2 regions of the Pseudoalteromonas sp. SR44-5 genome follow, and region 2 is predicted to be linked to the other one. Evidence: predicted binding sites of a transcription regulator. Region 2 holds the regulator's gene; the other holds the start of a gene.
The links. Region 2 encodes NrdR, which represses ribonucleotide reductase genes. Its sites were predicted from a motif close to AAACACNANATNTNGTGTTT; they were not measured.
Positions count from the first base shown of each region.

Region 1: a site for NrdR is predicted at 8,410-8,429, ahead of nrdA (class 1a ribonucleoside-diphosphate reductase subunit alpha). Genes of this name have one in related genera too.

Region 1 covers NZ_JACJDT010000004.1:193,705-209,506, forward strand. The annotation lists gene H5154_RS03815 (hypothetical protein) at 1-38, shown strand, start outside; tRNA gene H5154_RS03820 (tRNA-Ser) at 140-230, shown strand; gene H5154_RS03825 (hypothetical protein) at 280-666, shown strand; gene H5154_RS03830 (FKBP-type peptidyl-prolyl cis-trans isomerase) at 771-1,388, shown strand; gene H5154_RS03835 (TonB-dependent receptor domain-containing protein) at 1,459-3,861, opposite strand; gene H5154_RS03840 (YaeQ family protein) at 4,011-4,538, shown strand; gene yfaE (class I ribonucleotide reductase maintenance protein YfaE) at 4,543-4,815, opposite strand; gene nrdB (class Ia ribonucleoside-diphosphate reductase subunit beta) at 4,815-5,945, opposite strand; gene nrdA (class 1a ribonucleoside-diphosphate reductase subunit alpha) at 6,015-8,297, opposite strand; gene H5154_RS03860 (HAD family hydrolase) at 8,699-9,382, opposite strand; gene ubiG (bifunctional 2-polyprenyl-6-hydroxyphenol methylase/3-demethylubiquinol 3-O-methyltransferase UbiG) at 9,382-10,092, opposite strand; gene gyrA (DNA topoisomerase (ATP-hydrolyzing) subunit A) at 10,272-12,971, shown strand; gene serC (3-phosphoserine/phosphohydroxythreonine transaminase) at 13,086-14,168, shown strand; gene aroA (3-phosphoshikimate 1-carboxyvinyltransferase) at 14,168-15,445, shown strand; gene cmk ((d)CMP kinase) at 15,553-15,802, shown strand, end outside.
Region 2 covers NZ_JACJDT010000016.1:52,805-68,606, reverse strand. The annotation lists gene H5154_RS11090 (ligand-binding sensor domain-containing diguanylate cyclase) at 84-3,170, opposite strand; gene H5154_RS11085 (phosphatidylglycerophosphatase A) at 3,200-3,685, opposite strand; gene thiL (thiamine-phosphate kinase) at 3,682-4,656, opposite strand; gene nusB (transcription antitermination factor NusB) at 4,701-5,111, opposite strand; gene ribE (6,7-dimethyl-8-ribityllumazine synthase) at 5,127-5,591, opposite strand; gene ribBA (bifunctional 3,4-dihydroxy-2-butanone-4-phosphate synthase/GTP cyclohydrolase II) at 5,693-6,805, opposite strand; gene H5154_RS11060 (riboflavin synthase) at 6,835-7,488, opposite strand; gene ribD (bifunctional diaminohydroxyphosphoribosylaminopyrimidine deaminase/5-amino-6-(5-phosphoribosylamino)uracil reductase RibD) at 7,501-8,643, opposite strand; gene nrdR (transcriptional regulator NrdR) at 8,645-9,094, opposite strand; gene glyA (serine hydroxymethyltransferase) at 9,197-10,453, opposite strand; gene thrC (threonine synthase) at 11,189-12,472, opposite strand; gene thrB (homoserine kinase) at 12,491-13,417, opposite strand; gene thrA (bifunctional aspartate kinase/homoserine dehydrogenase I) at 13,427-15,802, opposite strand, start outside.

The DNA of each region.
Region 1 (15,802 bases), on a different contig from region 2:
GTTCGTGGGTCGCGAAACGTCCAAAACAGTATTATTGATGTATTTTTAAGCGCTTCGAGTAATTGTAACGATTAATTTGAACTTTTTTACTTTTAGGGCTTTACAACAAGGCGGCTAACCCCTATTATCCGCGCCGTACGGAGAGATGGCAGAGTGGTCGAATGCACCGGTCTTGAAAACCGGCAGGGGTTTATAGCCCCTCTAGGGTTCAAATCCCTATCTCTCCACCATATTTAAAAAGCCGCCTTATGGGCGGCTTTTTGCTATCTGGAGTTTAAGATGTCACAGCAAAATCAATTAAACACCACACAACGGGTGCTAAAACACATACTGTTATGGTCGGTGTTTGGCTACTGTTATCACAGTGCTATTAACTTACTCGTTAAAATGGCGATGGATGCACAACCAGAGCATGTATTGCTCACAGCTATGCTTTACTGCCTAGGCTTTAATCTATTAGCTGGGCATTTAATTACTAAATATGATAAATACTGGCCAGAAATTGCGGCAATATTTATTGGTTGTATCGGTTTATTAGTCGTGCCGGTGTTATTAGTTGGTACGCAGGCATTACTGAGTCGTCCATTACTTGCTGGTATTTTAATCAGCTTGCCAATCTTGACTTTTGCTGTGCGATTAATAAAGCGAAAACTCACTAAAAACTAGCTCTAAAGAAGCCCAAAAGGGCTTTTTTTTATGATAGCATAGGCGCGTCTTTTAACTGATACCAGCGTTATTAAGCTTGGTATAAACAAAACGTGAAACATATTATGTCAGATAATTTTACTACAGATGCTGAAAAAGCAAGTTACGGTATTGGCCTACAGATGGGTGAGCAACTTAAAGCTAACCCTTTCGAAGGTTTAAACTTAAATTCAGTATTTGCAGGCATGAAAGATGCGTATGTGGGCGGCGATTTCCAAGTTGAGATCCCTGAGATCCAAGCTGCATTCGAAAAAATCAACACTGAAATCCAAGCACGTCGTGAAGAAGAGGCGAAAGTACTTGCAGCTGAAGGCATTGCATTCTTAGAAGAAAATGCAAAACGTGCTGAAATCACAGTGACTGAGTCTGGTCTTCAATATGAAGTACTAGCAACAGGTGAAGGCAACAAGCCAACTGCTGAGTCAACAGTGCGTGTTGATTATCACGGTACACTTATCAACGGTACTGTATTTGACAGCTCTTATGAGCGTGGTCAACCTGCTGAGTTTCCAGTTGGTGGCGTGATCAAAGGCTGGACTGAAGCATTACAAATGATGCCTGAAGGCACCAAATGGCGTATCTATGTTCCTCATGAGCTTGCTTATGGAGAACGTGGTGCCGGTGCTGCAATTGCACCATTCTCAACACTGGTATTTGACGTTGAGCTACACGAAATTCTTTAATTAGAAATTGAGTAATAAAAAGCCGCGCTAATAACTATTAGCGCGGCTTTTTTATGGTTATTTACTGAGTTCAGAAATAACCACGTAGACCAATTCTAAAGTTACGCCCGGGTAGTGGCGCTTCATCTTTAATAAATGAACTATGTACAAAACCCAGTTCATCCGTAATATTATCAACGTTGATATAAAACTGTGTATCTACCGGACCGACACTTAATTGGTAATTTGCTTGCGCATCAAACAGTGTATAGCTATCAGTTGCGGTTTCATAAGCCGTAATATCACGTTGTTCAAAGTAGTGTGTGCCAGTTAAGCTGAACTGCCAATCACTGATATTATACTGTAATTCTGAACCTAACTTATTTGCCGGAATACGCGGTAAATACCCTTCATCATCAGCAAGTTTTGCAGTGGTTGAGTCACCAAATACTTTTACCATCGCATTTGAATTTAATTGATAATGTGCGTCAAATTCAATGCCGTATAATTTCGCATCTTTACTGACAAATTGATAAACAGCCATACCATCATCGTGGCCAGGCTCTGCAGCTTCAAGGCCGTGCTCTTCATCAAACACTAACCCCGTGTTCTGCTGATAGTAAAAATTGGCAATGTCGTTATAGAAAAAGTTAACCGTATAACCAAAATCGCCACTAAAGCGTCTAAAGCCAAAATCAATATTGGTTGATGTTTCTTGTTTGATATTTTCAGGTTCGAAGTGAATTTCACCGTCTTCTATCGCGTAGCCTAAACCAAGCTCATAGGTGCCAGTTGCAATATGGACACCATTTGATAATAGCTCGGCTGATAACGGTGCGCGTTCAGAGTGTGACACGCTCAGCGCAATACTTTGTCCGGGTGTATATTGCCAAATAGCGCCTGCTGAAGCGCTCAGATTAGTAAAGCTTTTACTGTAAGGCGTTATTTCATTGGCATGTTCATCAGTATGATCATCTTCATGGTCATGGTCATGGTCATGGTCATGCGCAGCAGCACCGACATTACTATCAATATTATAATCTTCAATACGCGCACCTAATTCTAATGTCACGTCGCCAAACTGTTTTTCTTCGAGGATAAATAATGCATGAGTAGTCGTTTTGCTAGCGGGTGTGAAGGCTTCTTCACCATCGGCATCATAATCAGAGTCACTAAAATGATAACCAGCCATACCATGCCAATTACCTAACTTATGCTCAATATTTAAACGTGCTTCAGTGGTTTCATTACTAAAGATAGTACCGATCGCGCCATCTTCAATTTCAGCATGGCGATAATCAGTATAACCTAGACGTAAATTAATAGTTTCAATCCAGTTGTTGTGTAATGCATAGCTCATCAAACCTTGCCAGCGATCTTGTTCTACACGCGCATAAACGGCTTCTTCTTCGCCTTCATCATGCTCGTGTTCGTGATCATGGCCATGTTCATGTTCATGGCTATGTGCTGGAATACCGTAGTCGGTTTCAATACGGCCATAAGAAACACCTAGCGTTAAATGCTCACCTACATAGCTGGTACCAAAGTTAACGGTTTGGCTATCAATAAAGGTATTTTTTACCGAGGTGGCTGTTTCATGCTCTTCTTCGTCATGACCCTCATGATCTTCGTGCTCTTCTTCAGGTAAGTTAAAACGCGGAGTTTGGTAGTCATCACCAGTGCGTTTGGTACCGTCAAAATGGAAGTTAAAGTTGTTATGGCCCGTCTCAAGCTTGGCAGCATAGGTGTTGGCATTTGAAACCGTGTCATGGCTGTATTCAACAGCCCCAGTTAACTGCTCGATATTATCAGTTGGAATGCGGTTATCTACTACGTTAACTACGCCACCAATCGCGCCTGAGCCATAAAGTAGCGTAGCTGGGCCACGCAAAACTTCAATCTGTTCTGCAGCTAGGCTGTCATTCGATGTTGCGTGATCTGGGCCAATACGTGACGCATCGCTGCTGTCTAAGCCATTTTGGGTGATTTTAACGCGAGGGCCATCTAGGCCACGGATTATAGGGCTAGATGAAACAGGGCCAAAATAGCTGGCATTAACACCCGGAAGGCCTTTGAGCGTTTCGCCTAACGTGGGTTTTGCTTTATTGCGCAGTTCATCACCACTGAGTACACTCACTGGTGAAATCATCTCTAAGCTATTTTTATGCAGGGCGGAGGCATACACAACGACAGATTCAACTGACGTAGGTACAAGCGTGATATTTAGAGCAGAACTGGTTTCAGTTACTTGAACTCTAGCATCAACAAAATTATTTTTACTAATATGTAATTGGCTATTAGCATCAATATTAATACTAAATCGGCCATTCTCGTCAGTTTTAATTGACTGTGCTTTACCGTGTACGTGCACATCGGCATAGCTGAGTGGTTGCTTGTTATTGTCAAAAACTTGCCCAGTTACCAGCGCAGCATGAGCAGAAAAAGAGCTTAAAGCAGTGATAATTGCAGTTGATATTAATGAATGTCGGATCATGGTTACTACGTTGTTGCTATTATGTTGTGATATAATATAACACCATCATTTGTGCTGATCAATAATGTTATACCATAACTTTAAAATAAACGTGCTTATATCAGATTGGGCTATACTCAATAGGAGTAACGGCGAGACTGGTGAATATTATGTCTGATAAAACACGTATTTTTAAAGCGCGATTTAGCATAGCTGATCTGCGTCATCAGCGTAATCACAAAGAAATTTTTACCACAGCGTTGACTAAAAATGAAACACTGGAGCATTTTGTTTTAAAGCTGTTAGGCTATTGTATTTTATCTTATGACAGCCATGCAGTGCTTAATAAACTTGCTGATAAACTACAGCCAGATGTAGGAATTCAAGCGTTGGATGAACATTATAAAACCTGGTTAAGTGTTGATAAACCTGACCTTGATGAATTAGTTAAGATCGCTAAGCAAGTGGATGAATTATTAATTTTAACAACGGGCAATAGTGAATGGTTAACGCAATCTCAGTCACGGTTAAAGTTATTTGATAATAGCCATATTATTGAGATTGACCAGCAGTTTATTGATGATATTCAGGTGGATTTAACCCGCAGTTTAAATTGGGATGTAACCATAGATGAAAGTAGTTTAATGATCAGTGATAAAATACATTGCTATGAAACAAAGCAGTTTGACTGGCATTAACAAATTACTTCAAATTGAGAGTGATATTGCCATCGGGTTTACAGCAGCACAGCAGTACTTCTCCATCACGTACAAAGGCGAGTGGTTCTTCGTTATAGGTGACTTGCCCTGCTACTAGGGTTGCTCTACAGGCACCACAATATCCTTCTCTACACTGAAAAGGAATTTCATATTGCTGTTGTTCTAGGCAGTCTAAAAGGGAATGACAGCCAGTGTCAAAATCTACACACTGGCTATTATCTGCAAAGTGGATCTTTGCAGTTTTGTTGCTGGTCATTAGAGATCGAAGTCACCGAAATCAGAGGCATTAACTTGAGAGTCAATTTGGCCTACAAGGTATGAGCTGATCTCCGCTTCTTGTGGAGCAACTTGTACATTGTCTGACACTAACCATGAATTGATCCATGGGATAGGGTTACTGCTGGTTTTAAACTGTGTTGGTAAACCAACTGCAGTCATACGAGCATTAGTAATGTACTCAACGTATTGGCATAAAATATCTTTGTTTAAGCCAATCATTGAACCATCTTTAAACAGGTATTCAGCCCATTCTTTTTCTTGTTCAGCAGCATCAACAAACATCTTGATCGCTTCATCACGACACTGGGCTGCTACGATAGCCATTTCAGGATCGTCTTTACCATCTTGCATAATATTCAAAATATGCTGAGTACCAGAAAGATGAAGCGCTTCATCACGGGCGATCAGCTTAATAATTTTAGCGTTACCTTCCATTAATTCTCGCTCTGCAAACGCAAATGAACAGGCAAAGCTGACATAAAAACGGATCGCTTCTAAGATATTCACTGACATCATTGCAAGGTATAAAAGCTTTTTAAGTTCAAATAAACTGATATGAACTGTTTCGCCATTAAGTTCATGTTTACCTTCACCGTATAAGTTATACACAGCCACTTTATTAATTAATTCATCGTAATATTTAGTTACGGCATCAGCACGTTCACTGATCTTTTCGTTACTAACAATATCATCAAAAATAAGCTCAGGGGCTTGGGTAACGTTACGAATAATATGTGTATATGAACGGCTATGGATTGTTTCACTAAATGCCCATGTTTCAATCCAGGTCTCAAGTTCTGGGATCGACACAATTGGCAGTAACGCAACATTAGGCGAGCGACCTTGCACACTATCAAGCAATGTTTGATATTTTAAGTTACTTAAAAAGATATGTTTTTCGTGATCAGGTAAAGCCTGAAAATCTAACCGATCTTTACTTACATCGACTTCTTCAGGACGCCAAAAAAACGATAGTTGTTTTTCAATTAGCTTTTCGAAAATAGGGTACTTCTGTTGATCATAACGCGATACGTTAACGGTTTGGCCGAAAAACATCGGTTCTTGTAATTGGTTATTATGGTTTCGGCTAAAAGTAGTATAAGACATAAGATCACTCAAAAAACGAACAGGGCAAAGCGGGCGTATAGCCCGCTTCCAATTTATATTTATTACCGATTAGATTTTACACGCACCGCCTGCACAATCATCATCTTCCACTTCTGGTGTATCTTCTTGCATATCAGATGCACCATCACGGGTGTTATGGTAGTAAAGGGTTTTAACGCCAAGTTTGTAAGCACCCAGTAAATCTTGTAATAAGACCTTCATTGGTACTTTACCACCTTCAAACTTATTTGGATCGTAGTTAGTATTGGCAGAGATTGTTTGGTCAACAAACTTTTGCATAATACCCACTAATTCTAAATAACCTTTATTTGATGGGATATCCCACAATAATTCATAATTATTTTTAAGGCGTTCATACTCAGGTACAACTTGTTTTAAAATACCATCTTTACTGGCTTTAACACTGATATGACCACGTGGTGGTTCAATACCATTAGTTGCATTTGAAATTTGCGACGATGTCTCAGATGGCATCAACGCAGATAACGTTGAGTTACGCATACCATGCTCTTTAATATTGGCACGTAATGTATCCCAATCTAAATGCAATGGTTCATCACAAATTTTATCCAAATCACGTTTGTACGTATCGGTTGGCATAATACCTTGCGAATACGTTGTTTCGTTAAATTTAGGACATGCACCACGTTCTTTAGCCAGTTCATTTGAGGCTTTCATCAGGTAATACTGAATTGCTTCAAATGTTTTGTGAGTCAATGCATTGGCACTGCCATCAGAATAACGTTTGCCATTTTTAGCAAGGTAATATGCGTAGTTGATTACGCCTATTCCGAGTGTACGACGGCCCATCGTTGCATTATGTGCTGCTGGCACCGGGTAGTCTTGGAAATCCAGTAAGTTATCAAGTGCACGTACCGCAAGTTCTGCAAGCTCTTCAAGTTCATCCAGTGACTCAATCGCACCTAAGTTAAAGGCCGACAGCGTACACAGTGCAATTTCACCTTCTTCATCATTAACATTGTTAAGTGGTTTTGTTGGTAATGCAATTTCTAAACATAAGTTAGATTGGCGAATTGGTGCCACTTTAGCGATGAACGGGCTGTGTGTATTACAGTGGTCAACGTTTTGTAAATAGATGCGGCCAGTGCTAGCACGCTCTTGTGCAAACATTGAAAACAGCTCAATCGCTTTAATACGTTTTTTACGAATTGACTCGTCTTGTTCATATTGTACGTAAAGACGATCAAATTCATCTTGATCTTCAAAAAATGCATCATATAAACCAGGCACATCAGACGGGCTGAATAATGTGATGTAATCATCTTTGATCAAACGTGAGTACATTAGTTTATTAAACTGTACACCGTAATCTAAGTGACGAACGCGGTTATCATCAACACCACGGTTGTTTTTAAGCACTAATAAGTTTTCAACTTCTAGATGCCAAAGTGGATAGAACAGGGTTGCTGCGCCACCACGGACACCACCTTGCGAACAACTTTTAACGGCCGTTTGAAAGTGCTTATAAAACGGGATACAACCAGTGTGGTATGCTTCACCATTGCGAATAGGGCTACCTAGTGCGCGAATACGACCAGCATTAATACCAATACCTGCACGTTGCGATACGTATTTTACAATCGCTGATGAGGTTGCATTAATTGAATCTAGGCTGTCACCGCATTCAATCAGTACACATGAACTGAATTGACGCGTAGGGGTACGAACTCCCGCCATAATAGGCGTAGGTAATGAAATTTTGAACAATGACACCGCATCGTAAAAACGCTTTATGTAGTCTAAACGCGTTTCTTTTGGGTAATCAGAGAACAAACTGGCCGCAACTAAAATATATAAAAACTGTGCGCTTTCATAAATTTCACCCGTAACACGGTTTTGTACTAAATATTTACCTTCAAGCTGTTTAACAGCAGCATAGCTGAAGTTTAAATCACGTCCATGATCAAGGTATTCATCCAGTTGATCAATTTCTTGCTCTGTGTAGTCAGCTAGTAAGTGTGCATCGTAACGCTTATCTTCAACTAACTTAACGATATGATCATACAAGCGCGGTGGCTCAAATTGACCATAGGCTTTTTTACGCAAATGGAATACAGCTAAGCGGGCTGATAAATATTGATAATCAGGCGACTCTTTAGAGATCTGATCAGCGGCCGCTTTGATGATGGTTTCATGGATGTCTTCAGTACGAATACCATCATAAAACTGGATGTGCGATTTCAGCTCAACTTGTGAGACAGACACATTATTTAGACCTTCGGCGGCCCAAGCAATAACGCGATGGATCTTATCTAAATCAAGTGACTCTTTACGGCCGTCACGTTTGCTTACAGATAGCTGTTGGTTCATAGTTTTGCCTGTATTCCTTGGGATATAATATTTTTTAGTGACACATTTTTCTTAAAATAAATTTTTTATTGCAATAAAACTGTATTAGCGCGAATTTAATTGAATAACATTTAGCCACAACATCTGGTGTTCATCAAATTCTAGATCACAAGATAGTGTGGTATGCGATCATTTGCAAGGGGCATAAACGCCCCTAATTGTGGATAACGTTGGGATAACATGCTTGTGTTAGTAGCCATTAACCTTTGACCATCTGATTAAAATGAAATTTATAAAAATCAACTGATGATCGATTAAATTTACGCATTTTAAAAATAAATTTTGGCTGCTTTTTTTATCAACAAACAATGTGCAAAAAGTAACACGATCACAATATGTAGTGGTTAAAATTTAACATGGCACTATATATGGTTAAATGCATCAATAGGTGACTGCCAATTAAAATCGGCTTGCCAACTCAATGCTTCAGCTTCACTAGGGATGTAGCCCCACAACGCAGCAGCGCTATGCATGTTTGCAGCCTTGGCTGCAATTATGTCACGCTGCGCATCACCGATATACAAACAACGACTCGGATCAACATCTAACAGTTGGGCTGTATGCAGTAAAGGTAAAGGAGATGGTTTAGCGATATCGAGGGTGTCACCACTGACAATTGCTTGTGCATCTTTGAGTTCAGCAATTGCAGCAACTAATGGAATAGTCAAAAACTCAGGTTTATTAGTCATGATCCCCCATTTGATCTGTTGTTGATCAAGTGCGATCAATAATTGTGCAATTCCAGTAAAGCATTGACTATGGGTGGCAATATTATCTGCGTAGGCAGTTAATAGCTGCTGGCGTAAGTCAGCTTGATTTGGGTGATCGTGCCATTGCTGACCAAATCCAGCTGCAAGCAGCGCCATTGCACCGTTAGAAGCTGCAGGGCGATATATATCAGCGGTTACTGATGGTTGGTTATGATCAGCGAGTACGTAATTTAGCGCAGCCCCTAAATCATCTGCGGTATCGAGTAATGTACCGTCTAAATCAAAAATAAAGGCGTCGTAATCAATTGCGGGGGTTGCTGTGTTAAAACCAGCCATTACGCTAGTTTCTCAAAATGCAGAATATAATTAACGCTTACATCGGTATTTAAGCTGTACTGCTTTGATAAAGGGTTATAACTCAATCCCGCACTAGCACGTACTTTGAGGCCCGCTTGTTCTGCCCATGCAATGAGTTGTGCTGGTTTGATAAACTTTTTATGATCATGGGTTCCATCAGGCACCATCTTCAATAATTTTTCCGCCCCAATAATTGCGTACAAATATGCTTTTGGGGTTTTGTTTAATGTGGAGAAAAATACATCGGCACCAGGTTTCGCTAATTCTGCTACTGCATGAATGATAGATGCAGGGTCTGGCACATGCTCTAACATTTCCATACAAGTAATAGTATCAAAGCGGGCAGGGTGTTCGCTGGCATACTGTTCGGCAGGTATTTTTATATAGTCAACGTTTACACCGGTTTCTAAACTGTGTAGTTTCGCAACGGTTAACGGCTCTTGACCCATATCAATACCAGTCACATGTGCGCCCATTCGCGCCATACTTTCACTCAATATACCGCCACCACAGCCGACATCGAGTGTTTCTTTGTCGAATAAGCCTTTGGCCTTGTCGGCAATAAAATCTAATCTTAATGGATTAATTTCATGAAGGGGTTTAAATTCGCCTTCACGATCCCACCAACGCTCAGCGATGGCTTCAAACTTTGCAATTTCTGCACTATCTACATTCTGATGTTCGGTCATAAAAAACTTCCTCGTCAATCTCAGGCCATTATATAGGGGTAAATTAATAAATCGCAAAGATTTAGCGCCTGTAAATCTAAATAAATTGTGGTAGCATGACTTGGTAATAATAACTAAATCCCCGCAAGCGCCCATATGTGGCACTTTCGTGGGTCAATACTGAAGGAATGTGATATCAAATGACTGATTTCGCCAATGAAATTCTGCCAGTCAATATTGAAGACGAGTTAAAAAACTCCTATTTAGATTACGCAATGAGCGTAATAGTAGGACGAGCACTACCAGACGTACGTGATGGTTTAAAACCTGTTCACCGCCGCGTTTTGTTTGCTATGAACGAGCTTAATAATGATTGGAATAAGCCTTACAAAAAATCAGCCCGTGTGGTTGGTGATGTAATTGGTAAATACCATCCCCATGGCGACAGTGCGGTGTATGACACAATCGTACGTATGGCCCAGCCATTCTCTTTACGTTATATGTTAGTTGACGGCCAAGGTAACTTTGGTTCAGTTGATGGTGACTCAGCAGCAGCAATGCGTTATACCGAAGTCCGTATGGCGAAAATGTCTCATGAGCTTTTGGCTGATCTTGAAAAAGAGACTGTTGATTTTGTACCTAACTATGATGGTACAGAGCAAATTCCTGACGTATTACCGACCAAAGTGCCTAACTTATTAGTGAACGGTTCATCGGGTATTGCGGTAGGTATGGCGACGAACATTCCTCCTCATAACTTAACTGAAGTTGTGAATGGCTGTTTAGCACTTATTCAAAACCCTGAATTAACCATTCATGAACTAATGGATTATATTCCGGGCCCAGATTTTCCAACTGCGGCAATTATCAACGGTAAAAAAGGCATTGAACAAGCCTATTTAACTGGCCGTGGCAAAGTGTACATGCGTGCACGTGCGGAAATTGAAGTTGACGAAAAAACCCATCGTGAAACGATCATCGTTCACGAGATCCCTTATCAAGTAAATAAAGCCCGCTTAATCGAAAAGATTGCTGAGCTTGTTAAAGATAAGAAGATTGAAGGCATTAGTGCATTACGTGATGAATCAGATAAAGACGGTATGCGTATCGTTATCGAGATCAAACGTGGTGACGTAGGCGAAGTGATCTTAAACAACCTTTATGCACAAACTCAGTTACAAACTGTGTTTGGTATGAACATGGTTGCGTTGATCAATAACCAGCCTAAGTGTTTCAACTTAAAAGAAATGCTTGAAGAATTCATCATTCACCGCCGTGAAGTAGTGACCCGTCGTACGGTATTTGACCTACGTAAAGCCCGCGATCGTGCACACATGCTTGAAGGCTTAGCAATTGCACTTGCTAACATTGACCCAATTATCGAGCTTATTCGTAACTCACCAACGCCAGCTGAAGCTAAAGTAGCACTTGCTAGCCGCCCGTGGGAATTAGGTAATGTAAAAGCCATGCTTGAAAAAGCTGGTGAAGCAAATGTTGCCCGTCCAGATTGGTTAGCGGATGACTTAGGCATTCGTGATGGTCAGTATTATATTTCTGAGCAACAAGCCCAAGCAATTCTAGATTTACGCTTACACAAGCTTACAGGTCTTGAACATGAAAAGATTCTAAGCGAATACCAAACGTTATTAGATTTAATTGCCGAGCTTTTATATATTCTTGCTAATCCTGAGCGTTTAATGGAAGTTATCCGCGATGAGTTAGTTGAAATTAAAGAGCAATACGGCGACGAACGTCGTACTGAAATTAATGCAGCGGCTCATGATATTAGTCTTGAAGACTTGATCACTGAAGAAGACGTGGTAGTAACCCTATCTCACGAAGGGTATGTGAAGTATCAGCCATTGTCTGATTACGAAGCACAGCGCCGTGGTGGTAAAGGTAAATCAGCAACCAAGATGAAAGATGAAGATTTCATTGAACGTCTACTAGTTGCTAATACTCACGACACGATTCTTTGTTTCTCAACGGCAGGTCGCTTATATTGGCTTAAAGTGTATCAATTACCACTTGCCAGTCGTGCAGCCCGTGGTAAGCCAATTGTAAACTTATTGCCGCTTGAAGCCGACGAACGTATTACGGCTATCTTGCCAGTACGTGAGTATGAAGAAAATAAATACATCTTTATGGCAACTGCATTTGGTACCGTGAAGAAAACACCATTGACTGCGTATAGCCGTCAACGTGCTAGCGGTATTATTGCCGTTAACTTAAACGACGGTGATAGCTTGATTGGTGTCGATATCACTGATGGTAGCAACGAAATCATGTTGTTTACTGATGCTGGTAAAGTTGTTCGCTTTAAAGAAGCTGAAGAATCACCTGTTTTAGATGAAAATGGCAACCCAGTACTTGGTGAAAACGGTAACCCGGAAATCAAGTTTAAGGGTGTTCGTCAGATGGGCCGAACTGCTACAGGTGTTCGTGGTATTAAGATGCCTGAAGGCCAACGTGTTGTATCATTAATTGTACCTAAGACGAATGGTGCTATCTTAACCGTGACAGAAAACGGCTACGGTAAGCGTACATTGCTCAGTGACTACCCTGCTAAGAGTCGTGCGACTCAAGGTGTGGTATCAATCAAAGTAAGTGAGCGTAACGGTGCTGTAGTTGGTGCTGTACAAGTTGACGATAACGATGAAATCATGATTATCTCTAATCGAGGTACTCTGGTGCGAACTCGTGTTAATGAGGTTTCTACCGTTGGGCGAAATACCCAAGGTGTTATTTTGATAAGAACTATTGACGAAGAGCAAGTAGTTGGTTTACAACGTATCGAAGAGATCGAAATCGATGAGCTTAACGCTATTATCGAAGGTGAAAGCGTTGAACTAGTCGACACTGTTAATGATGACGCTGGGGATAATCCTCCAGAGGCATAACATTAATCATTAAAGCGGCTTCGGCCGCTTTTTTTTACTATAAAAATCAAAAAAATTAATTGTTAAAATTAGCAATTAAAAACAATTGTTAAATTACTGGAATGAGGAAAGGTAATGAGTATATATAATTTTTGTGCTGGGCCTGCAATGTTGCCGCCAGCTGTGATGGAAAAAGCACAAAAAGAATTTCTTGATTGGCAAGATTTAGGTGTATCGGTGATGGAGATCAGTCACCGTAGTAAAGAATTTTTAGCATTAACGGCACAATGTGAAGCAAGCTTACGCCGGTTAATGAATATCAGCGATGAATTTGAAGTGCTGTTTATGCATGGCGGTGGTCGAGGCCAATTTGCTGCAGTGCCACTGAACCTGCACCAAGCAGGTAAAGACGCCGTATATTGTGAAAATGGTGTGTGGTCTAAAGGTGCGGTTGACGAAGCGGTCAAATTCACTACCGTCACTGAGCTTGATGTCCGTAATGACACAAATGAGCAATTTTCTATCAAACCAGTTAGTGAGTGGCAATTTCCAGCCGATCCTTCATACATCCACTATTGTCCAAATGAAACCATTGATGGCATTGAAGTGTTTGATGTACCAAGTCACCCAACAGCGCCGATCGTTGCAGACATGTCATCAACTATTTTATCGCGTGAGTTTGATGTTGATCAGTTTGATTTAATTTACGCTGGTGCACAAAAGAATATTGGTCCATCAGGCCTTGCCATTGTGATCATTCGTAAAACGTTGCTTGAGCGTGAAGGGGTTGCAAAGCCAGGTATATTTGATTACGCACTCGAAGTAAAACAAGGCAGCATGTATAACACGCCACCTACGTTTGCTTGGTATTTAGCGGCAGAAGTATTTGACTGGCTTGAGAAAAATGGTGGTGTTAAAGCCATGGAACAGCAAAATATAGCAAAAGCCGAACTGCTGTACGGCTTTATTGATGAATCACCGTTTTATAGTAATAAGGTTGCTAAGCATTGTCGTTCACGTATGAATGTGCCTTTTTGGCTCAATGATGAAAGCTTAAATGCACAGTTTTTAGCCCAAGCAAAAGAAGCTGGCTTACTTGCACTTGAAGGTCACCGTATTGTTGGCGGTATGCGTGCGAGTATTTACAACGCCATGCCACTTGCCGGTGTACAAGCGTTAGTTGACTTTATGGCGAAATTTGCCAAGGAGCACAGTTAATGGAGCAGTTACGCTTAGAGCCAATCAATCTAGTAAATGGCAGTGTTACCTTACCTGGCTCAAAAAGTTTATCAAATCGTATTTTATTGTTAGCGGCACTTGCGCAAGGCACAACGGTTGTAGAAAACTTATTAGACAGTGATGATATTCGTCATATGCTTGGTGCATTAAAATTATTGGGCGTTGATGTCAGTCTTAATGATGATAAAACTGTAGCCACTGTAAAAGGTGTTGGCGGGCAGTTTTTGACTCCAGCTGAGCCATTGTTTTTAGGTAATGCAGGCACTGCGTATCGCCCACTGACTGCGGTTTTAGCCGCTGTGAAGGGAAACTATGAACTAATTGGCGAGCCACGTATGGAGGAACGTCCAATTGGTCACCTAGTTGATGCATTACAAGCGCTCGGTGGGGATGTTAGTTATTTAAAAAATAAAGACTATCCGCCACTTAAAATTGTTGGTGGGCAAATTAATGGCGGCAACGTTGCAATTGATGGCAGTATTTCGAGCCAATTTCTTACCGCATTATTAATGGCAGCGCCGTTATTTAATGGCGATACGTGCATTACAATTAAGGGGACGTTGGTATCTAAACCGTATATTGATATTACCTTAGATGTAATGGCTCGCTTTGGCATATCGGTAACTCACGATAACTATAAAACCTTTACTGTAAAAGGTGCGCAGCAATACCAAGCTGTTGAGCGTATTATGGTTGAAGGGGATGCATCAAGTGCATCTTACTTTGTCGCTGCGGCGGCAATTGCCGGTGGTGAAATCGAGATCAAAGGTGTAGGTGCAAAATCTGTGCAAGGCGATATCGGCTTTGCAAAAGTGATGGAGCAGGTCGGTGCTAAAATAGATTGGTATGACGAGCGCTTAGTGGTACGTAAAGGCGAATTAAAAGGTGTTGATATCGATGCCAATGCTATTCCTGATGCGGCGATGACCCTTGCGACAGTGGCGTTATTTGCAGATGGTCCAACCGCTATTCGTAATATCTATAACTGGCGCGTAAAAGAAACTGATCGCTTACATGCAATGGCGACAGAGCTGCGTAAAGTGGGCGCAGAGGTTATTGAAGGTGAAGATTTCATCGAAATAACACCGCCAAAACACTTTAACGATGTGGCGATTGATACCTATGACGACCACCGTATTGCGATGTGTTTTGCCATGGTAGCGGTAGGCGGCAAGCCAATAACTATCAATGATCCTAAGTGTACATACAAGACATTTCCAACATTTTTCAATGTACTAGCATCGGTTAGTCAATAAATGACTAAAGTTGAAATATAAAAAGTTACATACAAAAAGCGGATATATTTAATTAAGTAACGTATAATGTCGCAGTTTTATTTTGGTGTGCATTGCAGGAGGTTTAAATGCAGGCGTTATTAATGCCCGTGATCACCGTTGATGGCCCAAGTGGTTCAGGTAAAGGAACTGTTTGTCGCTTGTTAGCCGATAAATTAGGGTGGGATGTACTGGATAGTGGCGCGATTTATCGCGTATTAGCACTAGCAGCACTTCATCACCAAATTGCACTAGACAACGAAGAGGCATTGGTGCCTTTAGCTGCTAACTTAGATGTGCAGTTTTTAGTTGATAGTCAAACTAACGCTGGAAAGGTTA
Region 2 (15,802 bases):
CAATGCCTTAACTTTTCGAGTTAAGGCATTTCTTATCTTTAACTAACAGCAGTCTTAGAATAAGCAAACGCATAATTAGCCAATTAGCGCATCCACACTTTGATATCTGCTAAACCATTAGCTTGTAATACACTCAGTTGTTGCTCAACATTGTTGGTTTGCTCAAACTCAAAGGCATCTAATTGTTCATCAAAGGTGATGTTTGCAACACCATCGCCACCGCGCTTTTTAACTTGATGTAGCGCGATATCCGCTAAGTTGACAGAGGTTTCCCAACCAATAACCTGACCACCTAATAATGGTAATGGGTAAAATGAAAAGCCAATCGATGCGGTCAAGTTTATACTGTCACCACTGGGCAACTTAAATGTGTGATCAGCGATTACTTTACATAGCTGCGCAACATAACTATCGATTGCAGTGCGTTTAAAGTCACGTAGCAGTAACAAGAATTCATCACCACTCCAACGGGCAACATAATCAGATCCTTGGGTACGAGAGTTAAGCAATGCAGCCATTTGCTGCAAACAACTATCACCACCAATCGGTCCATAAGCGTCATTAATGCGGCTAAAATTATCAAAATTAATGATTAGCAACACCAAGGATTTTCCCTGCGCTTGTAATGATTGTGAGTTACGCTGAAAGTGCTCTATATCTTTTGGTAGTTGATCAAATAAGAAGCGACGACTTCTCAGCCCAGTAAGCTCATCTGAGTGACTCATAAGCTTTAGCTGTGAGTTAACTTGATTTAGCTTATCATTAGCTTGTCGCAGCTCCCCGGTGCGCTCCGTGATCAGACTTTCAAGCGCGGTTTGCTTACGGCGCTCTTGCTTTCTAAATACCCAAAACACTAAATAAAATAATAAAATAAAACTACCAGTGATCAACAACCGAAAATAAATTGTTTCATCAAACCGTCTTGGTACCACAAATGAATATTCCGTACGTTGCGCCTTCTGCCAGCCTTCACCTTGTCGTTTAGCCTCAAGTTGAAACAAAAATGCACCAGGCGGTAAATTGGTATAAATAGCTTCACGACGGGTATTAGCATAACGCCAATCGCTGTCTAAACCAGTTAAACGATAGCGAAACTCAATACTGGTCGGTGCATAATAGTCTATCGCTGTATATTTAAGGGTGATATCACGTTCATCGATTTCTAATTCAGGATTACGCCCTAATGCAGCTGTTGCAAGTTTACGTATCCCAGTATTTAAACTCTCAACCTTTGGCTGTAATGGTTTAACGCCAAACAGCTCAATATCCTTAGGGATCTCCACGACCCCCTGTAGGCTCGGATACCACATTGAATTACCTAACTCCGCCACAGCGTCATGGCCAAGGCCGGTACAACACTGGCTGGCCTTACCGTCAAGTTGACGATCGTATGACGAAATAACCTGCTCTACTTTTAAGCTTTCAATATCGGTACTAAACTGTTCAACCGGCATTCGGTAGACACCTTTCATGGTACTAACCCATATGCGCTTGAGCTTTTCATCATAACGTAAACTAAAAATAGAACCGTAAGGTAAGCCATTGGTAGCATCTAACTGACGCCAATGCCCTTGTGTGCTTCGATAAAATAAACCATCATTTAATGAGCCGATTAATATACCAACTCCATCAATGTTTAAGATGCTTGTAACATAAGCACCTTCAAGACTCGTTTGATCGCCAATTTTTTCAATACCACGATCGGTAAAGTAGTAAGCGCCTTTGCTAGTGCCAATTAAACCAAAATTAGCTTCATCAACGACATAAGTAATAAACTTACTGCCTAAAAATGCGTTATAAGCAAATGGGGTTAAACCACCGTAACTAAGCCGATACATACCCCGGCCAGTACCAAGCCAAAAGCCTCCTTTGCTGGAGCGACTAATCGCAAACACCGGGTTATCTTTTAAAGCGCGTCCAGGGACAGTGAACAAGGTGTTGTTTTCATAAATATACACACCACGTCCAGTGGCGATATATAAACGTGAGCCATCAAACTGTAAATCATGCACGGCTGCACGTCCGTATTGATTACTTGGGATTTGATTGATAAAGTTTTTATCTAAATCAAAGTAGCCTACACCACTGCGGTTAGCGACCCACAATCTCCCATCGGGCGCTTGGCTAATGGCCATAACCGCTTCGGTCATTTGTGATATAGCTGAGTGACGTTCTATTCGGCCTTCGTGCGCAAGCCATAATCCTTCACTAAAACTCGCAAGCCAAATATTATTATCATTATCGCGATATAAATCAGCAAACCAAATACTTTGGTCAAGTTGGCTCGGTTCAACCCATTGCCAATCGCCGGAGTTGTCTCGAAACAGTAAGCGCCCATAGGTCGAAATCCACAGTGCTCCATTTGAGTCACTCATAAATTTATAAACCGCTGAGTTATTCGCATTGGGCAGTGGAAAGGGCCTTAACTCGTCATCTAAATCTAAAAAGTAAGCACCGAGCTCTGACGCTAAATATAAGTTGCCTTCCAGCCATGCTAAATCGTGAATAATCGTTTGTGCTAAACGCTCAGGTATAGATACCTTAGCAGTTAGTTCTAAGCGTAATTTTGCAAAATCAGAGGAGGAATTAGTTAACCGTAGCAAGTATCGTTCATTCACCAGCCAGATCCCTTCTGGCGATAATGCCAGCTGACTGACAGTACCAACAATCTGCTTTACTGAACTGGCACTCATTACAGGGACTAGTAAGTCATGCACTGCGCTGACATTGATCTGATTGCGAGATACAAAGTACAGGCCATTCGCTGCTATCCAAATACTGCCTTTCGCATCTTCGATAACATCGCGTACAGGGCCTTTTACACTAAACTCTTGCGCTGCCATAGTGGTGGGATCGATGACCACAATACCATCTTTAGTACCAATCCATAAATAGCCTTCGCTATCGACTAGTAATTTATTAATGCCGTTACTGGGTAAGAAATTACTATTTAAGGTGTTGTAATTAGTGAATGTATTGCCATCAAAGCGACTGAGGCCAAACTGAGTTCCCAGCCACATATAGCCTTGCTTATCTTGCACGACACTTTTAAGTGACTGCGATGGTAAGCCATTTTGCATATTCCATTGTTTTACAACATAGTCGGTAATTGACGCCTTACTTGGCATACTGCAGAACAGCACAATAATAACCAATAAAAATCGCATCATAACGTCAATACCTCGTTGCAAAACTAAGGTTAAAAGGGCAAATAACCCATTTTAAACAATGCCTGAACACAAATTAAAGAAAATATACCAGCTAAAACATCATCCGCCATAATACCTACACCACCATGAACCCGCTTATCAAGAAAGCGAATAGGACCTGGTTTAGCGATATCAAAAAAACGAAATAACAAAAAACCCACTAACAAAGACTGCCAACTTAATGCAGCTCCGATCATGGTAATGTAAAATCCGGCAACTTCATCCCATACAATCGCGGGATGATCATGTACTCCCAGATCATCAGCGGTTTTGCCACATGCCCATATACCAAAAATACTAATAACTACCGCAAATACAATTTGTAACCACAGCGGGAAATACATAGTAGTAAAAATAAACGGTAGCGCAGCAAAGGTACCAAACGTACCCGGCGCTTTAGGCGCTAACCCTAAACCAAAGCCCAAACCAAAAAATTGATGAGGGCGCTTTAAATTAAATAATGCAGGTTTATTCAAACCGACTCCTTGGTGAAGTGTTCAAAACCAGCATCATCATATGCTAATTTTTCGCCATCGAGCATCAGCTCAACCTCGCCTTCACCACTTTTTATTTGTCCAATGCAGGCTGCATCTACACCATACTGGCGCAATTTCATTTCCAGCATACTTTTATTGCTATCAGGTACCGTAAATAACAACTCATAGTCATCGCCATAATTGAGGATAAACGGCAGTTGTTGATCTCGTTCTAAAGTAGCACGCAATGCATCCGAGGTTGGTATTTTATTCACATCAATACAAGCGCTAACTTGCGACAGAGCTAAAATATGCCCAAGATCTGCCAATAGACCATCTGAGATATCAATCGCTGATGATGCTAAACCGCGTAATACTTGCCCCGCAGCAACACGCGGAGTTGGGTAATCAAATCGTTGATTAACGTACCTTAAGTGCTCTGGAGCAATCTTAATCTCTTGCTTACGAGCTTCAATCGCAAGCCCGGCATCACCTAGCGGCCCTGTAACATAAACCCAGTCACCTACTTTAGCACCGCTTCGGCGCAGTGCTTTACCTGCAGGCACTGTACCTTTAGCACAAATAGTAATTGTTAACGGCCCTTGCGTGGTATCGCCACCAATGATTTGCACATTAAAATACTCTGCGATTTCATGCATGCCTTCGGTGAATTCTTCCAGCCACTCAACATCAATATTTGGCAACGTTAAAGCAACCGAAACCCACGTAGGCTCAGCCCCCATAGCAGCTAAATCACTTAAGTTTACGGCCAGGGCACGATGGCCTAATGCACGCGGATCGATGTCATCAAAAAAGTGTACGCCTGCTACCAGTGTATCGGTGGTAATCGCTAACTGACAATTTTCAGGAACAGTAACCAATGCACAATCGTCACCAATCCCTAAATTAACATCGCGACGAGTTATGCCACGACCTTTAAAGTAGCGATTTATTAATTCAAATTCCTTCATACACAAAAAAGCCGGCCTATGCCGGCTCTCCTTTTACGGTCGCATTACTTACGTAAATGCTTTACCGCTTTATCAAGTACACCATTAACAAATTTATGGCTGTCTTCAGCGCCAAATATCTTAGCAAGCTCAATACCTTCGTTGATAGCAACTTTATAAGGTACATCTTCACGGAATTTCAGCTCATAGCTGCTTAAACGTAAAATAGCGCGTTCAACTTGGTCTAACTCGTTAAATGGACGAGTTAAATGTGGCGATACTGCTTCGTCTAGTTGCTTATGATTTATAGCAACACCACGCGAAAGATCTTTAAAGTATTCAACATCAATTTTAGTCACATCGTTTTCGATCAACATTTGTTGTTCGATATCGGCAATGGCATTGCCACTTAATTGCCAAGAATAAACGGCTTGAAGTGCTAAGATACGTGCTTTACGTCTTGCTGCTGGTTTCACAAAAATTCCTTAAACTTAAATTTTATCTAACACATTAACCATTTCAAGTGCGCCTAAAGCAGCTTCGCCGCCTTTGTTGCCCATTTTAGTGCCAGCGCGTTCAATCGCTTGCTCAATGCTTTCAGTGGTTAATACGCCAAATGCAATCGGGATATCATACTCAAGCGACACTTGCGCTAAGCCTTTATTTGATTCGCCAGCGACAAGATCAAAATGTGGTGTACCACCTCTGATCACAACGCCTAAAGCGATGATTGCATCATACTCTTTTTTTGCTGCAACGCGTTTCGCCGCTAAAGGTAATTCTACCGCACCTGGTACATAAACTACGGTAATATCATCATCAGATACACCACCAGTACGTTTTAATTCATCAACAGCACCAGCTAATAGGCTGCTACCAATAAAGTCATTAAAACGAGAAATAACGATAGCGAATTTCTTGCCAGGAGCGTATTTATTACCTTCAATAATTTTCATTCGATAACCCTAAAAAATAAGTTCAAGCGGTTGCGATTGCGCAAAAATTGCTGCGTATCATACCATATAAATAAAATAATAGCCTAGTTTAAGCGTTGTGCTTATTGTGGCTCTACGTAGTCAACCACTTCTAAGTGAAAGCCCGATAACGCATGGTACTTTTTAGGCAAGCTCATCAAACGCATTTTTTCAATGCCCAAGTCAGCTAAAATTTGTGACCCTACGCCTACGGTGCGTGAAGTACCTTGGAATTTACGATGCGCGACCGTCTCACCAGCATCTTCTGCAGCAAACGCTTTGACTGTCGCTTCTAGTTCTTCGGTGCATTCTTGCTTACCTAGAATAACTAACACACCTTGATGCTTTGCAATATAAGCCATCGCATCTGACAAGCCCCAGCTTCTATCGGCACTGCGATCAGATAACAAAATATCATTGAAGGTACTTTTTAAATGAACCCGTACTAAGGTTGGTTCATTCGTTTTAACCTCACCATTTAACAGCGCATAATGTAACTGGCCGTCAATGGTATCTTTATAAGTAACTAAATCAAACTCACCATGTACGGTTGGCAACTTACATTTTGCCACTTGCTCAATGGTGGTTTCATTCATGTTACGGTATTCAATTAAATCAGCAATAGTGCCAATTTTGATATTATGTTGCTCAGCAAATACTTCTAAATCAGGACGACGCGCCATGGTGCCATCAGCATTAAGAATTTCCACAATTACTGATGAAGGCTCTAAACCGGCTAAGCGGGCTAAATCACAACCGGCTTCAGTGTGACCGGCACGCGTTAATACGCCACCTGGTTGTGCCATAATAGGAAAGATATGCCCAGGTTGAACGATATCACTTGGTACAGCACCTTTGGCAATCGCAGCTTGCACAGTACGAGCGCGATCTGCAGCAGAAATTCCCGTAGTCACACCTTTCGATGCTTCAATCGACATCGTAAAGTTAGTCGAAAATGCCGCACCATTGTTTTTTACCATTAATGGTAAATCAAGTTGCTCACAGCGCTCTTGAGTCATTGTTAGGCAAATTAAGCCGCGACCATGAGTGGCCATAAAATTGATCGCTTCAGCACTAATGTGCTCGGCTGCGATAATTAAATCGCCTTCATTTTCTCTGTCTTCATCATCCATTAAAATAACCATTTTACCGGCTTTAATGTCATCAATAATTTCTTGTGCGCTGTGTAAATTCATAATCTGCTCGTGTAAGTTGTGGAGTGCGTTTATTTAATAAAACCGGCTTGGGCGAGTAAACTCATCGAAATATCTGAACTAGCTGGCTGCTCTGCCCCTTTGATCAAACGCTCTAAATAACGCGCGATTTGATCTACTTCTAAGTTCACTTGCGTGCCTACTTTAAAATCAGCAATAGTTGTTTGCTCACTAGTGTGCGGCACAATTGTCAGTTTAAATTTATTATCTGCTACTGCATTTACTGTTAGGCTAATACCATCAATGCATACCGAGCCTTTATAAGGAATATATTTCATTAGTTCTACATCGGTGCTTAACCAGTACTCAACGGCACGCGCATTAGGCGTAATTGCGGTAATAGTCGCGATGCCATCAACATGCCCTGAAACTAAGTGACCACCTAAACGAGATACTGGCTGCATGGCTTTCTCAAGGTTTACAGTTTGCCCTTGTTTATAGTGAGCAAATCCCGTTAAACTGATCGTCTCATTTGATAAGTCAGCGCTAAATCCATCACTGTGCTTGGCCACAACCGTTAAGCAAACCCCATTAGTTGCAATGCTATCGCCTAAATTTACATCGGCCATATCAAGGTTATTACTTTTAATGCGGATAGCTAAATCGCCTTGCTTTTGTTGTAACTCGCTAATAGTGCCCGTCGCTTCGATGATCCCAGTAAACATAGTGGTTACTCTTTAGTTATTTGGTTTAGATGAGGCTTTGCGTGGTGTCGCCGTGATACGAATATCGTCACCGATACACACACTCTCATTAATTGATAAATTAACAACGTCCTGCATACTTGTCAGCTCTGTAAAGTTTAGTAAGCTTTTGCCGTCATTCCCTAACAACTTCGGCGCCAGATAAACAATATATTCATCAATTAAATTACATTCAGTCATTTGGCCCGCTAAGGTTGCCCCTGCCTCTAACCAAATATGATTAAACTGTTGCTGCGCTAGAAGTTTCATGGCAGCCACTAAATCAACTTTATTATTTTTTTCTGGTACTACAATATGGCTTACGTAATGAGGCCATTGCTGTGATTTATCAAGTTCAGTGGTAAGAATAATTACTTCACTGGCAATGCTAAATAATGCTAGCTCAGGTGTTAAACGATTTTGTGAATCAATAATAATACGTACAGGTTGGCGTACAGGTAATTGCGTTGGTAACGGCTCTGGCAGCTCTTCAACACGAACATTGAGTTTTGCATTATCAACTAATACTGTGTCCGCACCGGTTAAAATAGCGCAGCTTTGTGCGCGCTGTAGTTGCACATCTTGGCGAGCCTTAGGGCCCGTTATCCATTTACTTTGACCGTTTTTAAGTGCCGTTTTACCATCAAGGCTTGCGGCCATTTTGCAGGTAATAAATGGCATACCTTGCTCCATGCGCTTTAAAAAGCCACGGTTTAACAGCCTTGCTTGTTGTTCTAACAAACCTGACGCAACCTCAATGCCCGCGTCCGCTAAAATAGCTAAACCTTTACCGGCTACCTGCGGGTTTGGATCAACCATAGCAGCAATTACTTTTACCACGCCAGCAGCTTTTAAACCTTCGGCACACGGCGGTGTGCGACCAAAATGGCTACAAGGTTCAAGCGTGACATAAGCAGTTGCGCCAAAGGCTTGGCTACCCGCCATTGCTAATGCATTCACTTCAGCATGGCCTTGGCCGGCAACTTGATGAAAACCTTCACCAACAATAACGTCATTTTTTACTAATACACAGCCAACATTTGGGTTTGGGGTGGTAGTAAAGCGTCCTTGTTTGGCAAGCTCAATCGCTCGGGTCATATAAAAGAAATCTTGTTCGCTAAACTGATATTGGTTCATATCACTCTCCCAAACGGGCAATTTCTTCACCAAATTCACGAATATCTTCGAATGAACGGTATACCGATGCAAATCTGACGTAAGCGACTTTATCAAGTTTTTTCAACGCTTCCATAATGCATTCGCCAATCAGGTGACTGGAAATCTCACGCTCGCCGGTGGCACGTAATTGCGATTTAATAATATTGACCACTTCATCAACTTGCTCGGTACTGACGGGGCGTTTTTCTAATGCACGATGTAGACCATTAAGGAGTTTATCTTCATTGAAAGGTTCACGGCTACCGTCTTGTTTGATCACCCGAGGCATTACAAGCTCTGCACCTTCAAAGGTAGTAAAGCGTTCATGACATTCATTGCATTCACGGCGTCGCCTTACTTGGTGGCCACCTCCCACTAAACGCGAGTCAATCACTTTGGTATCTTTTGCGGTGCAAAATGGACAATGCATAGGTATCAGCTTCCGTTAAAAACAAAAAAGGCCGCTTTTAGGCGGCCTTTATAATAGCAAAAAACTAGGCTATTGTGATCTAAATTACTGTTTGTAACTCAATTAAGCGTAAACAGGTAATTTTTTACAGATTGCTTTAACTTTCTCTTTTACTTGTGCTTGTACTGACTCATCGTTGATGTTGTCTAGTACGTCACAGATCCAGCCAGCAAGCTCTTTAGACTCAGCTTCTTTAAAACCACGGCGTGTGATTGCCGGTGAACCAATACGTAAACCAGACGTTACAAACGGTGAACGTGGGTCATTTGGTACTGAGTTTTTATTTACGGTGATATTAGCATTACCTAAAGCCGCATCTGCGTCTTTACCAGTGATGTCTTTATCAATTAGATCAAGTAAGAACAAGTGGTTTTCTGTTTTATCAGATACGATCTTATAACCGCGCTCTTGCATTACTGCAACCATAGCTTTAGCATTTTTCACAACTTGAGTTTGGTATACTTTAAACTCTGGTTGTAGTGCTTCTTTAAATGCCACTGCTTTGGCAGCGATAATGTGACATAAAGGACCACCTTGGCCACCAGGGAATACTGCACTGTTAAGCTTTTTATAAATAGCTTCGTCGCCACAAGCAGAAATAATCAAACCACCACGTGGGCCGGCTAATGTCTTATGCGTAGTTGTAGTAACAACATGTGCATGTGGTACTGGGCTTGGGTAAACACCAGCAGCAATAAGGCCTGCAACGTGAGCCATATCAACAAACAAGTAAGCGCCTACTTTGTCAGCGATTTCACGGAATTTAGCCCAATCAACAATACCTGAGTATGCTGAGAAACCACCGATGATCATTTTTGGTTTGTGCTCAAGTGCAAGTGCTTCAACTTGTGCGTAATCAATCTCGCCAGTCGCTTCGTCAAGTCCGTATTGGATTGCGTTATAAAGCTTACCAGAGAAGCTTACATGTGAACCATGCGTTAAGTGACCACCATGAGCTAAGCTCATACCTAACACTGTATCGCCAGCATCTAATAAAGCTAAGAACACAGCAGCATTTGCTTGTGAACCTGCGTGAGGCTGAACGTTAGCATAATCTGAGCCAAACAATTCGTTTGCACGGTCAATCGCTAGTTGTTCAACCACGTCAACATGCTCACAACCACCGTAGTAACGCTTGCCCGGATAACCTTCAGCATATTTGTTTGTTAGCTGTGAACCCTGCGCTTCTAGTACGCGTGGGCTACAGTAGTTCTCAGATGCGATAAGCTCGATGTGTTCTTCTTGGCGAGCAGTCTCTTTAGTGATTGCTTCAAATAACTCTGGATCGAAATCCGAAATATTCATGCTACGTTCTAACATGGGGGCTCCTAGGGCAACGTGTATGGTATTTTGAAGGCTGAATTATACGCTGAAAACGTCAATTTGCCTATGGTGTAAAGATGAACATATTTAAACAGGGATTGAATTTAATTCACAGTGTTTTTGTAATGATATTTTTTTATTAAAGCATCAGAAATTTTAATGAATAAAAGCAAATAACATTTACATTATTTATACCTTAATCTGTTGCATTCGCGATTGTTTACACTATTATGATACCAATGTAATCATGGATGATGAACTAATTTACTATGCTAGCTAAACCTATCTACGAATCAATTCCTTATTGTTATGTCATTGTTGGCGGACTTTGCATTTTACTTTTCAGCACTGTTTTACCAACAGCCATTGGTATTTTTTTATTCTTCAATGGTGCCAACATTTGGCGATTACGCTCAAATTCACGGCGTAAAGATCATAAAGTAAATCGCATTAAAGTTAACAAACACTTTTATTATTATGAATTTAAACCATTTATTTTATTTATGTGCGGATTACTCCTAATCCATTGGGTAGCGAATGAATTAGTTATACTTGCAGGGATTATGATCTGCCTTATAGCCATTTTAATTTTTTGTTTACGAGTTCTAAACCGCCGTTCACGTTCAATAGTTTAATTTTCCATTACTGCTATTAAGTACAATTTAAAGCAATAAAAAACGACATTGCTTTCACATATGCCGTTTATTTTTAGTTTTACTGAGCGGGTAAAAACTAACCTAGTTTAGCTAATAATATTTCACGCAGGATATCGTAATCATCTGCGATATCTTCGGCTAAGCATGGTTTAGCTAATGCATCAGCTAGTGGTTTTGGCATTTCAAGTTCAATATTTAAAATCTCTTCAACACTTTCTTTAAACTTAGCCGGATGCGCTGTTGCCAGAAAAATACCAGCAGAATCAGTTGCTAAGTTAGCTTTTAGGCCCTGATAAGCAATCGCTGTATGTGGTTCAGCAACATAGCCTGTTTGATGAATTTTTTTCATCACTGCTTGGGTATCATTTTCATCAACACTAGTTGAATAAAAATCATCATAACTAAACCATTTGTTATCAAGCATGGTTTGTACACGTGGCCAATTATTAGGTTTACTCACATCCATGGCATTAGACAATGACTCGATTGTGGCATTAGGCGCCCAGTTTTTATCAAGGATAAAGCGCGGTACAGTGTCATTTTGATTGGTTGTAGCGCTAAGTTTAGCGACCGGTAAACCAATCACCGCACCGATCATCGCCGCACATACATTACCAAAGTTACCACTAGGTATTGAGATATGTGCTTTGGCGCGCTGCTCTTTTGGTAATTGCGCTATTGCTTCAAAGTAATAACATACTTGTGCAACAAGGCGACTTATATTGATAGAATTAGCTGAATTTAAACCTAAGCGAGATTTAACTTCATCATCTAAAAAGGCATTTTTAACCATCGCTTGGCAATCATCAAAGCTACCATCTACAGCGTAGCAATGGATATTATTACCCAAAGTAGTAAACAATTTTTGCTGTGCTAATGAGATTTTACCTTTTGGATACAGGATAACCACATCAATATTTGGCTTGTTATAGAACGCATGCGCAACAGCTGCCCCAGTGTCCCCTGAGGTTGCTGTGAGTATTGTGGTTTTTTCACCTTGGCTAAATTGTGCCAAGCACTCAGCCATAAAGCGACCGCCAAAGTCTTTGAATGCAAGCGTTGGCCCATGGAACAACTCTAAACAATAAATATTGTCTTCAACTTCAACTAATTTAACCGGAAAGTTAAAGGCATTTTGCACCATTTGTGCAACCGTATCAGCAGGTAATTCATCACCAATCAAATGCGATAAAATCTTACTGCTACGAGTAACAAAGTCCATATCGAGTAAACTATCAACATCAGCTAAAGGCGCGAGCGATTCAGGGAAAAATACTCCTTGATTACGTCCTAAACCTGTTTTAACCGCTTCAACAAACGACACTTTTTGAGAATCATCTTTTAAATTATGTAATTGCATTATTAGTTCCTTAAATTCTTATAGCTGACGCGTGCCGGCGTTATCGAGTTTACAAATGTGGCAGAAGCCTTGCTCATTAATATAGTTTTGTTCAAGCCACTGTGCGCATTGCTGTGCAGCTTCAAGCGTTTTGCACACGGTAAATAATGTAGGACCAGCACCTGAGATACTGACAATCTCAGCACCAAACTCTGGCAGCGCCGCTTTAGCTTCACTAAAACCATTGATCAGTGGCGCACGATGCGGCTCCGCTATTTCATCACTCATGATAGAGAGTGCTTCATCAAATCGGCTAGTTAACAATAAAGTACTAAACGCTGATAAGCGCTGCGCAAATTCAACGCTCGCATGCATACTTAGCTGTTTTGGTAACACTGAACGCGCTTTGGCGGTATTAAGTGAAAAACCAGGAAAAGCCGCTACGTAATACCAACGCTCATCAACCGGTAAAGCAATTGATTTATTTGGAATTAAATCACCAGTAAGCTGCAAACCACCCAAGTAACACGGAGTGATATTGTCGTAATGACGACCGCCACTGACAATCGCTTCAAAATCAGCCATTAATTCAATTAACTGCACTTGGCTCAGTGCAGTACCTGCAAACTGATCCAGCGCCGCAAATGTGGCTACTACAGAGCAAGCACTTGAACCAAGACCCGAGCCAATTGGTAAGTTCTTTTTTAATTCCAGTTTAACGCTTGGCATTGTTGGCGCTACATGTTCACGAAAATGCACTAAACACTGATACGCTAAATTTTCACTGGCATCGCTTGGTAGTTTATCTGCGTAATCGCCAGAGCATATAAATTCGTCAAGCTCGCTAGGACTTACCGCAACAACATCACCTAATAACGTGCCATCAATAGGAGCAAGCGCCGCACCTAAGGCATCAAAACCAACTGCAAAATTACCGATTGAGGCTGGAGCATATACTTCGATCATTATACTCTCCTAGCGCGATAACGTTTTTAAAATGTCAGCAAATACCCCGGCCGCAGTCACTGCTGAGCCGGCACCATAACCACGAATAACAAATGGACGTGGTTGATAGTATGCACTCAAAATTGCTAAGGCATTTTCGCCATCACGAATAACAGCCAGAGCATGCTTTTCATCTACCGCTTCAATACCTACTTTGCAGTGGCCTTGTTTGATAGTACCGACATAACGCAACACTTTGCCTTCACTTGCGGCACTTTGAATACGGTCATTAAACGCAGCATCTAAACTTGGCAATTTAGCCATAAATTCGTCAACGTTATCACCTTGGGCAAAACCCGGAGGAAGCACTGATTCAACTTCGATATCGCTCAACTCTAATTTCATACCTGCTTCGCGGGCAATAATTAATAACTTACGCGCGACATCAGTGCCCGATAAATCATCACGTGGATCTGGCTCAGTAAAACCACTTTCTTTGGCTTTAATGGTTGCCTCAGACAGTGATAAACCATCTTGCAATGCGCCAAACATATATGACAATGAACCGGATAAAATTCCGCTAAATTCAAGTAACTCATCGCCAGCACCAAACAGTGACTGTAAGTTATCGATTACAGGAAGACCTGCACCGACATTTGTTTCGTATAAAAACTTACGATTATTTTTTTGCGTTGCTGTAATTAAATCTTGGTAATAAGCATATGAACTTGTATTGGCTTTTTTATTTGCAGCCACAACGTGGAAACCGGCATTCAAAAAGTCTACATACTGAGCCGCTAAAACATCTGAAGACGTACAATCAACTAGTACTGGATTGATTAAATGATTTTGCCTAACAAATTGTTCAACCAGTTTGAGGTCAAACGGTTGTTCTGATGCTGCCAACTTTTGCTGCCAATCGTCAAAAGCAATTCCTTCGCTATCAAGATGTAATTGACGTGAATTAGCAACACCATATAAGTTTAGTTTGATATTACGTTTTTCAAGCCATGCTTGCTGACGCTCTAACTGCTTAATAAGTTCTTGGCCAACTAAACCACAGCCTAATAAAAATACATCAATTGATGGGATATGAGTGAAGAAATTTTCGTGACACACTTTTACAGCATCATTACACAGCTCGCCGTCAATCACTGCTGAAATTGCACTTTCAGTTGAATCCTGGGCAATAGCGACAATGTTAACTTGTGCTTGGGCGAGTGATGCGAAAAATTTAGCAGCTAAGCCTTTATGAGCGCGCATATTATCACCCACTAAAGTAACGATTGCTAAATTACGCTGCACTTGTACAGGTTCAATTAGTCCCGCCTGTGATTCAAGCTCAAACGCAGTTTGCAATGCCTCAAGAGCCAATGGCAAATCTGATTCATGGACACAGAAGCTGATACTAAATTCACATGACGATTGAGTGATCAGTACAATCGAAACATTATCGTGAGCAAGGGCATTAAAAACTTTTGATGCCATGCCTACTTTACCTTTCATGCCGGGGCCTGAAACCGTTAGCATCGCAAGATTTTGTAAACTAGATAACGCTTTTACCGGCTCCGATGACACATTATCATTACTGATCAGTGATCCTTGTGCATCCGGATTATGGGTATTTTTAATTTCACACGGCACGCCAGCTTTAGCGCACGGTAGAATTGTTTTAGGATGGAGAACTTTGGCACCAAAGTAAGAAAGCTCCATCGCTTCTTTATATGATAAAAAATCAACTTTAGAGGCTTTTTTGATATAACGCGGATCAGCACTGTACACACCATCAACGTCAGTCCAAATTTGACATACTTGCGCTTCTAAACACGCTGCTGCAATTGCGGCTGAATAATCTGAGCCATTACGTCCCAGTGTAGTTAGCTGGCCTTGTTCGTTGCTAGCTGTAAAGCCAGGCATAATATAAATAGTCGCAGGATTAGCTTTTAAAGCCGTTTGAAAACGAATTTTACTCGCCACTAGATCAGCTTCCGCATCAATATGACCATTAGTTGATACAATGCAATCGGTTGCTTCGAGGTAGTGGGCGTTATGTGAGCTTAATAAACACTGCATCAGTGATACACTGATGCGCTCACCAAAACTAATAACATAAGCACGCACTTGATCTGGACAACATTGGATGAGTTTGACACCCGCTAGCTTATTTTGCAGTTCGTTTAAATCAGGCCAGTTTTGAACACTACCATATTCAGCTTCTACGGCTGCTTTTAAGCTTTGGCAACGCTCAATTAATGCGTGCCACTGTGTATCATAATCAAGTCCTTGTTCAGCAGCGCTTGCCAGTGCAACCAATGAATCGGTCATGCCACCTGGAGCGGATAGCACCAATAACATTTCGTCTTTTAATTGTGCTTTAACTAACTGTGCTACCTGTTGTAGGCAGGC